One region of the Paenibacillus sp. FSL R7-0179 genome, then DNA from elsewhere that is predicted to be linked to it. Evidence: predicted binding sites of a transcription regulator. Region 1 holds the regulator's gene; the other holds the start of a gene.
The links. The regulator Rex, encoded in region 1, represses fermentation and respiration genes when NADH is low (regulators of the CRP and FNR family bind a similar motif). The targets are predictions, from matches to a motif close to TTGTGAAATATTTCACAA.
Positions count from the first base shown of each region.

Region 2: a site for Rex is predicted at 2,033-2,050, ahead of nirB (nitrite reductase large subunit NirB). Genes of this name have one in related genera too.

Region 1 covers NZ_JBBOCC010000001.1:3,745,395-3,749,911, reverse strand. The annotation lists gene MKX63_RS16525 (aminoglycoside adenylyltransferase domain-containing protein) at 1-573, opposite strand, end outside; gene MKX63_RS16520 (cell wall elongation regulator TseB-like domain-containing protein) at 857-1,378, opposite strand; gene MKX63_RS16515 (amidohydrolase) at 1,408-2,709, opposite strand; gene MKX63_RS16510 (redox-sensing transcriptional repressor Rex) at 2,699-3,349, opposite strand; gene dinG (ATP-dependent DNA helicase DinG) at 3,489-4,517, opposite strand, start outside.
Region 2 covers NZ_JBBOCC010000001.1:3,482,722-3,487,238, forward strand. The annotation lists gene MKX63_RS15190 (helix-turn-helix transcriptional regulator) at 1-145, opposite strand, end outside; gene ric (iron-sulfur cluster repair di-iron protein) at 372-1,067, shown strand; gene MKX63_RS15200 (hypothetical protein) at 1,266-1,886, shown strand; gene nirB (nitrite reductase large subunit NirB) at 2,155-4,517, shown strand, end outside.

The sequences.
Region 1 (4,517 bases):
ATAGTAGAGTACCCTGCATAGATTCAGGGTGTAATAGAGTGGAGCATTCCCTATATTCTGCTGCGCATCATCGATATCCCGGATAATAGAATCCAGATAATACCTGCGGTCTACCGGCGCAAAGGCCTCGCGGATCGGTTCCCCGTACAAGATAAACCCGCGATGGTAGACTACTGCAAAATGTGCCGCCAGATCAGCATCCTCAAACCCGCCGCACAGATAATTCTCATCGGTTCTATACCGCTCTAAATGAGCTTCTGAAAAGTGAAATTCAAACGGCGTAGGATACACGAAATTGTGCAGGTATGTCTTCAGGACGATAGACAGTTCAACTCCGCGCTTATTCGGCAGACTGTCATGAAAGGCTACGATACGCCCGGCAAGTCTTTGACTGACCTCTGCTGGCAGCTTGTCCTCTACGACAATCAGCAGATCAATATCGCTTGAATCCGGGTGAAAACAACCCATCGCCAGGGAGCCGTGCAGATAAATCCCCGACAGATTCTCCCCCAGCTCTTCCTTAAACAAATCCACTGCCTGATCCAAATATGCTAAAACTTCCAATTCAATCATCCTCCTTGAGAGACATTTATGTATGTTGGCGATAGCATTCGAGGTATACAATCAGTATATCAATTCAAGTATATTCATCGATGTATCTCAAACCATATATCTCCATTTAGCCACAGTTCCGCCCCAAGAAGAATACCCTGACAATACAGCGGTGTTGCCCCGTGACCGTCTGCCACCAGTCCAAGAACAGCTCCAGATTATTTTCAACATGATGGATACAAAAAAAACGGAAGAACAGATCATCTGTTCCTCCGCAATTTAGTTCTGCCGCTGAGTCCTTAGCTTAACGGTTCGGCAGACTGTACCCTTCACCGATGGCGCTGCCATCCTTGAAGCGGTAAAAGTTGTAATAGAATCGCCCGTCTTTTTTGTAAAATAGCTGCCAGGCATATTCCCCGTTATATACACCGGGCAGCAGCCGTTCAATCTTAACGTCCGGCAGCTGTGCGGCTATGATTTCGCGCATCTTCTCTTCCGAGGTGCCTTTGCTCAGCTCTTCGGCATACAGGCCGTTGTCGCCTCCGGCAGGCTTGCCCTCCAAGGTGAAACGGACCCACACCATCAGCTCGGTCCCCGCTTCATTTTTACCGGTCAGCACCCAGTAGATCTCATTGTCATTCCAGACGGATTTCTGGGCCTTGGTTACCTCTGTCAGTCCGGCTCGCGCCCGGGCCAGCTCCTTGGCTTCACTCCGCTCGTTCCACTGGTCCTTCATAATGTAGGCATAGAACTGGCTTAGTCCGAACAGAAGGAGCAGCACCACGGTAATCCCCAGCCAGATCCATTTTCTCCTCTTCTTCTTCACCACACTGTTTCCTTTCCCGTTCCCCTGAATTACCGTTTAAGCAGGCTCTCGAACGTCTCCTGTGCTTTGCGGCGGATAGCTTCTTCATCCAGTGTCAGGCATTGTCCATGCTTCACTACCTGCTGGCCGTTCACCCATACATGCTCTACATCCTTGGCGCTTGCCGAATAGACGGCATGGGAGAGCAGATCGGTATGCGGCAGCAGATGAGGCTGATCAATATCCAGCGCGATGAAGTCGGCCTTCATCCCTGCTGCAAGCCGGCCTACCCCGCTCAGGAAAACAGACTGCGCCCCGTACTCCGTAGCCATCAGCAGCGCCTCAGGAGCCGGTACGGCTGTAGGATCACCGCTTACGCCTTTATGGATCAGAGCCGCCAGCCTCATCTCTTCAAACATATCCAGGTTATTGTTACTAGCAGCGCCGTCTGTACCCAGGGAGACCTTAACCCCGGCTCTCAGCAGCTCAGGAACACGTGCAACCCCGCTGGCCAGCTTCAGGTTACTGCCGGGATTATGCGACACACCAACATTATAGCGGGCCAGAATCCCGATCTCCTCATCGTTCAGATGAACCCCGTGGGCAATGAGCGAAGGACGGGTGAACATTCCCAGCTTCTCCAGATGCGCGACTGGACGAAGACCGTAGTCGGCCACGTTCTGCTCCACTTCATGGCGCGTCTCGGACATATGGGTATGCATCGGCAGATCCAGATCATGCGCAGCCTCCACGAACTTCATGAAAAACTCTGGAGGACAGGTGTACGGGGCGTGCGGCGAGAGCATGGTAGTGATTCTGCCGTCAGCCTTGCCGTGCCAGTTACGGGCAAAAGCAACCGCTTCAGCGAGCTTCGCCTGCTGCACCTCTTCCGGACACAGCCCAATCACGCCGCGCATTAGCACCGCTCGAATACCGGATTGCTCTGTTACTTCCGCAACACGGTCCATATGATCATACATATCGAGGAAGGTGGTTGTGCCGCCCTTCAGCATTTCCAGCACGGACAAAGAGGTTCCCCAATATACATCATCACCAGTGAATTTCTCTTCCATCGGCCACATCTTCTCCTGCAGCCAAGTCTGAAGCACCATATCATCGCCGTATCCGCGCAGCAGCGACATGGCCGTATGTCCATGGGTATTGACCAGTCCCGGCATGAACAGCAGACGGCTGCCGTCTACGACCTGGGCGCCAGCCTCCACTACCGGCTCAGCTTCACCTATGTAAGTAATCAGATCATTCGCCAGGGTCATATACCCGCTCAGAACCGGCTTATCGCTGCCCGGAACCAGAAAGTGCCCGTTCTTGATTATCGTGATCTTACTGCTCATCTTCAGCCTCATCCTTTCCATCATGCAAATAATAGGCCAGGCTCTGCAGATCTGTGGTGAAATCTGCGGCATGAATCCGGATATTGGCAGGCGTCTTGAGAATAACCGGTGCGAAGTTCAGAATCGCCTCGATGCCGGAGTCCACAAGAATATCAGCTACATTCTGGGCTTCGCTGTCAGGTACGGTAATAATCCCGATCCGGATGCCCTGGGAGCGGATGGTATCGCTCAGCTCCTCCATCGGCTGCACAACCAGCGAGTTGATCTGCTGGCCCACCTTCGGCGGGTAGGCATCGAAGATCGCAGTAATCTTCATCGTATCCTTCAAGTAAGCGTTATAGTTAGACAAGGCATGACCGAGATTACCGGCTCCAACCAGTGCAACATTAATTTGCTGATCAAGCTTGAGAATATGGCGGATCTTCTCAATCAGATAGGATACATCGTAGCCGATGCCCTTTCGGCCGAAATCACCGAAATAAGCGAGGTCCTTACGGATCTGGGCGGGATTCAGATCAAGCTTCTGGCCCAGCTCCTGAGAAGAGACTGTGGAAATTTCACGTTTTTGGAGATCGTTCAGGAAACGCAGGTACACTGGGAGCCTGCGCACGACGGCCTCCGATATTTTATCCGATTTCATGTATTCTCCTCCTTAAAAGTTGTGTTAGACCCTTACAATTATAGCAACCGTGCCCCCCCGCCTGCCGGAGCGGCAGGACAGGGCGGGAACGGATCTTCAGGTTTATCATGACTTATTAATAATAGCAATAGCAGATGAATTAGGAAACCCCGCCGTCCTCCAGCCATTCGGCAATTCTCGGGACCATCTGCTCGGTGAGCATATGCTCCATCTTGGGACCGGGGAGTGAATACAGGAAGTACTTTCCGTAATGCGATTCAATGACTCTGGTATCGTACACAATTACGATGCCCCGGTCCTGCGCCGTGCGGACCAGCCGCCCGAAGCCCTGCTTGAAGCGGATGACAGCCTGCGGCACGGACAGCTTCATGAACGGGTTCTTCTTCTGTGCCTGAAGCAGCTCCGACTTCGCTTCTGCCAGCGGGTGATTCGGCGGCTGGAACGGCAGTCTGACAATCGCCAGACAGGTCAATGCTTCTCCGGGGATATCCACCCCTTCCCAGAAACTGCTGGTACCCAGCAGGACCGAGGCCGGGCTGTCCTGGAAGCGGCGGATCAGCTTGCTCCGGCTGCCGCCTTCCACACCTTGTCCGAGCACCGCGATATCCTGGGAGGCAAGCGCCTCCTTCAGCGGATCATAGACCTGCCGAAGCATCTTATAGGAGGTGAACAACACCAGCATCCGCCCCCGCGTGGTTACAGCAGTCTCGGCAAGAGAGTGAACGAGGGTGTCCACAAAGCGGGCATCCCCTATGCTTCCCTTGACGCTCGGGAAGTCGCGGGGAATAACCAGCAGAGCCTGCTCCCTGTATTTGAACGGTGACGGAAGCAGCGCTGTCATCAGACGACCCTGCTCCGCAGCTTCACCAAGACCCAGGTTATCGATCATAAACTGGAAGGACTTATCCACGGATAAGGTGGCCGAGGTCAGGATGATACTCTTCTTCTTGTCGAAGAACAGCTCCCTGAGCTGGGTACTGACATCAACGGGAACAGCATACATTTGCAGAGACTTCCCCTTATAATTACCGCTTCCCTCCAGCCAATACACGATATTCTCATCGTTCAGACTCATGAAAAAGCGGATCTGCTCTCTAATGGATGCCAGATCCTTGAATAACCCGCCGATATCAGTCACAAGACTGTCCGAGGAGGATTGGCTGTCCGT
Region 2 (4,517 bases), 260 kb from region 1:
CAATGCACAGCCTCAGGGTGGGGTTGTAATCACCGTTCTCAATCGCGATAATCGTCTGCCTTGTGACCCCCACGGCATCTGCGAGTTGTTTTTGCGACATGTCTTTTGCCGCTCTGGAGGCTTTGAGCCTTAAGTTTTTCCCCATTCCCTCACCTCACGCATATTGTAAAATATATAAAACAAAATGTCTAGTATATTTAACATTGGGATACTGAAATTTCACGTTCATTAAAATTTGTTATATTCAGTGCGTACAATCACAAGTTTGGCCAAAGGCCAGTGATAAGGTGTAGAAGTGAAAAGCAGCACAAACCTACATCTTAACCTGAGGAGGGGCCAACATGGCGTCCAATCAATTAAACGATACAACAATTCATCCCGGGTTCACCCCGGAAGCAATGGTCAGAGATATTGTCCTGCAGTTCCCCAAAGCTGCAGATTATTTCAAAGCACAGCGGATCGATTTCTGCTGCGGAGGTGCCAAGCCGCTGGCTGAAGCTGCGGCCGAGAAGGGTCTTGATCCGGCAGCAATGGTACAGGAGCTGAACAAGCTGCAGGAACAGCATCCGGTGCTGGAAGAGGATACCTCATGGAACGAGGCTTCGTCAGAGGAGCTGGTGGATTATATTGTGAACAAGCATCACCGTTACCTGCGTGAAGAGCTTCCGCTAATCAGCCAGAATGTAACCAAGGTGTTCCGCGTTCACGGTGAGGATTCACCGCATCTGGGAGAAATGCACCGCCTGTTCAATATGCTGCGTGAAGAGCTGCTGCAGCATACGGCGAAGGAAGAAGAGAGCGAATTCCCTAAGATGCTGGCTTACACTCAGAACCCGAGCGAAGAAGGACTTGCTGAGCTGCGCGGATTGCTGCATAATCTGGAAGCCGAGCATGACGGGGCCGGAGAGATTCTGCGTGAGCTGCGCAGAGTTACTAATGACTACACACCGCCCGCACATGCCTGCACGACTTATCGTCTGACCTATGCCCGTCTTGAAGAGCTGGAAGGCATGACCTTTGAGCATGTGCATCTGGAGAACAACATTCTGTTCCTGCGTTATCAATAGAATCTGCTGCAAGGTAAAAGTCCCTTCGGGGGCTTTTTACTTTATATACCGGGAGAAATGATTTGAGAACCCTTCCTCTATGCGTTATCCTTAAAGAGTCTGGGAAAATACATATGAAGGCGGTGCCGTGGGATGTCCACGAAATGGATTCGCTTAATGCTGTGCCTTCTCTTGCTGGCCGCGGCAAGCGGTTGTGGCTTGGGATCAGGGAATGGCGGCAGCAGTAACGGGGGCCAGGGATTAACCTTTTCGGTTAAGGTAGGGGACAGCGAAATGGCCGGGAGCTCGGCCAGATTGCTTAACGAAGCTTACGTACCCGGAAATTCATTAATAGAGCTGTTCAAGAAGAGCGGCGTTGTTACTTTTTCAGCGGATGGAACTAGTATTCTTGAGGTGAACAAGGTCTCCCTGGGTGAGGATATGAGCTGGGAGATTCAGGTGAACGGCAAGAAGGTTCAAGAGCTGAATACGGCCCTGGAACCGGGTTCAGCCATTACGATGTCAGCAGGGCCTGCCGGAACCGGAAAGCTGTTTCAGCCTGTCATCATCACGGTGAACGGGGGGAGTGAGCAGCCGGAGCTGACACATTCGCATGTGCTTTCTTTCATGCAGGATATGTCCGTCAAGGGACTGCTCAAGAATAGCGGTATGGTCCGGCTTGCTGAGGATAACCGTACCGTTCTTACTGTAATGGAATATACCCCGCTCAGCAGCGAGGAATGGAGACTGAAGGTCAACGACAAAGGGCTGCTCGGCAATGGTGTGGACATGAAGCTCAGTCCGCAGGACAAGCTGGAGATTTCTCTGGTACTGAAATAAGCGAATGAAGTAAATGAGTGAGAGTGTGTACCCGATGAACGGATATCTGTGCGAAACTGCATGGGTATCCGTTTTTTTGAATAATAAATCTCTATGCTTCACGCCATAAGTTGTCCAGCATAAGGACTGCGAACTCGCCTCCACTTGTGTGAAAAAATTCACATAAGGTGTGACTGTGGTCACACTTGCCATGGAATGGGGGACAGTATAATTTCTCTATCAGGTAAAGTTATTGAAGAAATCAGAGTTTCAGAAGGAGGGTCTACCAGTGGCAGCGGAAAGAGAAAAGTTAGTGCTGATTGGGAATGGCATGGCGGGAGTAGGCACTATTGAGCAGATTCTGAAGCTGGGCGGCGCTTATGATATTACTGTCTTCGGCAGTGAGCCGCATCCCAACTATAACCGGATTATGTTGTCCTATGTACTTGAAGGCAGCAAAACGATTGAAGACATCATTCTCAATGATCTCGGGTGGTATGAAGATAATCATATTACACTGCATACCGGCACAACGGTTACCCGGATCGATGAACAGAACAAAGTAATATTGACCGATAATGGACTGGCGGTTCCTTACGATAAAGCAATTATTGCAACAGGCTCGAATTCTTTCATTCTACCCGTACCCGGCAGCACTAAGGATGGGGTAGTCGGCTTCCGCGATATCGCGGACTGCGATGCGATGCTGGCAGCGGCGAAGCAGTACCGCACGGCGGCTGTTATCGGCGGAGGACTGCTGGGTCTTGAAGCGGCGAAGGGCCTGGTCAATCTGGGCATGGATGTTACCGTTGTGCATCTGCTGGAGGATCTGATGGAGCGTCAGCTGGACCGCACCGCTTCTTCAATGCTACAGGCAGAGCTTACACGACAAGGTGTGAAATTCGCCATGGGCAAGCAGACGGTTGAATTGACCGGCGAAGAACGGGTTACCGGTCTGCGCTTCAGTGACGGCAGTGTGCTGCCGGCAGAGTTTGTAGTAATGGCTGTGGGAATCAAGCCGAATGTCCAGCTTGCGAAGGACAGCGGAATCACTGTTAACCGCGGGATCGTAGTTGACGATTATATGCAGACTTCTATGGCAGATGTGTATTCTGTCGGCGAATGTACAGAGCACCGGGGAACCTGCTACGGACTCGTTGCACCGCTATTCGAGCAGGGCATGGTTCTCGCCAAGCATCTGTCAGGTGTACAGACTCCAGGTTACGAAGGATCGGTTGTAGCAACCAAGCTCAAAATTTCCGGGGTAGATGTATTCTCCGCCGGTGAATTCACCGAAACGCCGGAGCATACCGTTATTTCTGCCAAGGATGAATGGAAGCGAACCTACAAGAAGATTTTGCTTAAGGATAATGTGATTGTCGGTGCCGTTCTGTTCGGTGATGTAACGGAATCTGCGAACCTGCAGAAGCTTGTGAAAAACAGCACAGAGATGACGAATGAAATCTATGATGAGGTTATGGGCACAAGCTGCTGCGGCGGAGGAGGAGCCAAGAAGGGGATGTCCGTTGAAGCGATGGCTGATGAAGAAATCGTCTGCGGCTGTAACGGCGTAACCAAAAAAGCGATTGTGGATGCTGTTACGGAGAACGGCTTCACTACGGTGGATGAGATCAAAGCCTGCACGGGTGCAACCCGCTCCTGCGGCGGCTGTAAGCCGGTGGTGGAGCAGATTCTGCAATTCGTTCTCGGAGACAGCTTCCAGCAGAGTGCCAAGCAGGGAATCTGCAGCTGTACCTCGCTTAGCCGGGATGAGATCGTAGCCGAGATTACGGCAAAAGGCCTCCGGACCACCAAGGAAGTCATGCATGTCCTGGACTGGAAGCAGGCAGAAGGCTGTTCCAAATGCCGCCCGGCAGTGAACTATTATCTGGGGATGATCTACCCTGACACTCATGAGGACGAGAAGGAATCCCGGTTCGTCAATGAACGGATGAGCGCCAATATTCAGAAGGACGGAACTTATACCGTTATCCCGCGGATGTATGGCGGGGTGACCACTCCTGAGGATTTGAAGCGGATTGCCGATGTGTCCCTGAAATATGATGTGAAGGTTGTGAAGGTAACGGGCGGACAACGTCTTGACCTGATCGGTGTCAAAAAAGAAGATGTACCTAAGGTGTGGGAGGAGCTGGATATGCCGTCCGGCTATGGTTATGCCAAGTCGCTGCGTACGGTAAAAACTTGCGTGGGCTCGCAGTTCTGCCGCTTCGGCACACAGGATTCCATGGGCATGGGCGCTATGCTTGAGCGTAAATATGAACGGCTGGATATGCCGGCCAAGTTCAAGATGGCGGTTAACGGCTGTCCGCGTAACTGTGCAGAATCGTGCACGAAGGATATCGGGATTGTCGGTAATGACGGCGGCTGGGAAGTGTTCATCGGCGGCAACGGCGGGATTAAGCCGCGCATCGCAGATGCCTTCTGCAAGGTGAAGACCGACGAGGAACTGGTTGAGGTCTGCTCCGCTGTCATCCAGTACTACCGTGAGACCGGCAACTACCTGGAGAGAACCTCCGAATGGGTAGAGCGTATGGGTCTTGAGCAAATCCAGACTGTGGTTATGGGTAATGACGACAACCGTAAAGAGCTTGCGGCACGTATTGACTTTGCCCTGGCCCAGGTGAGTGATCC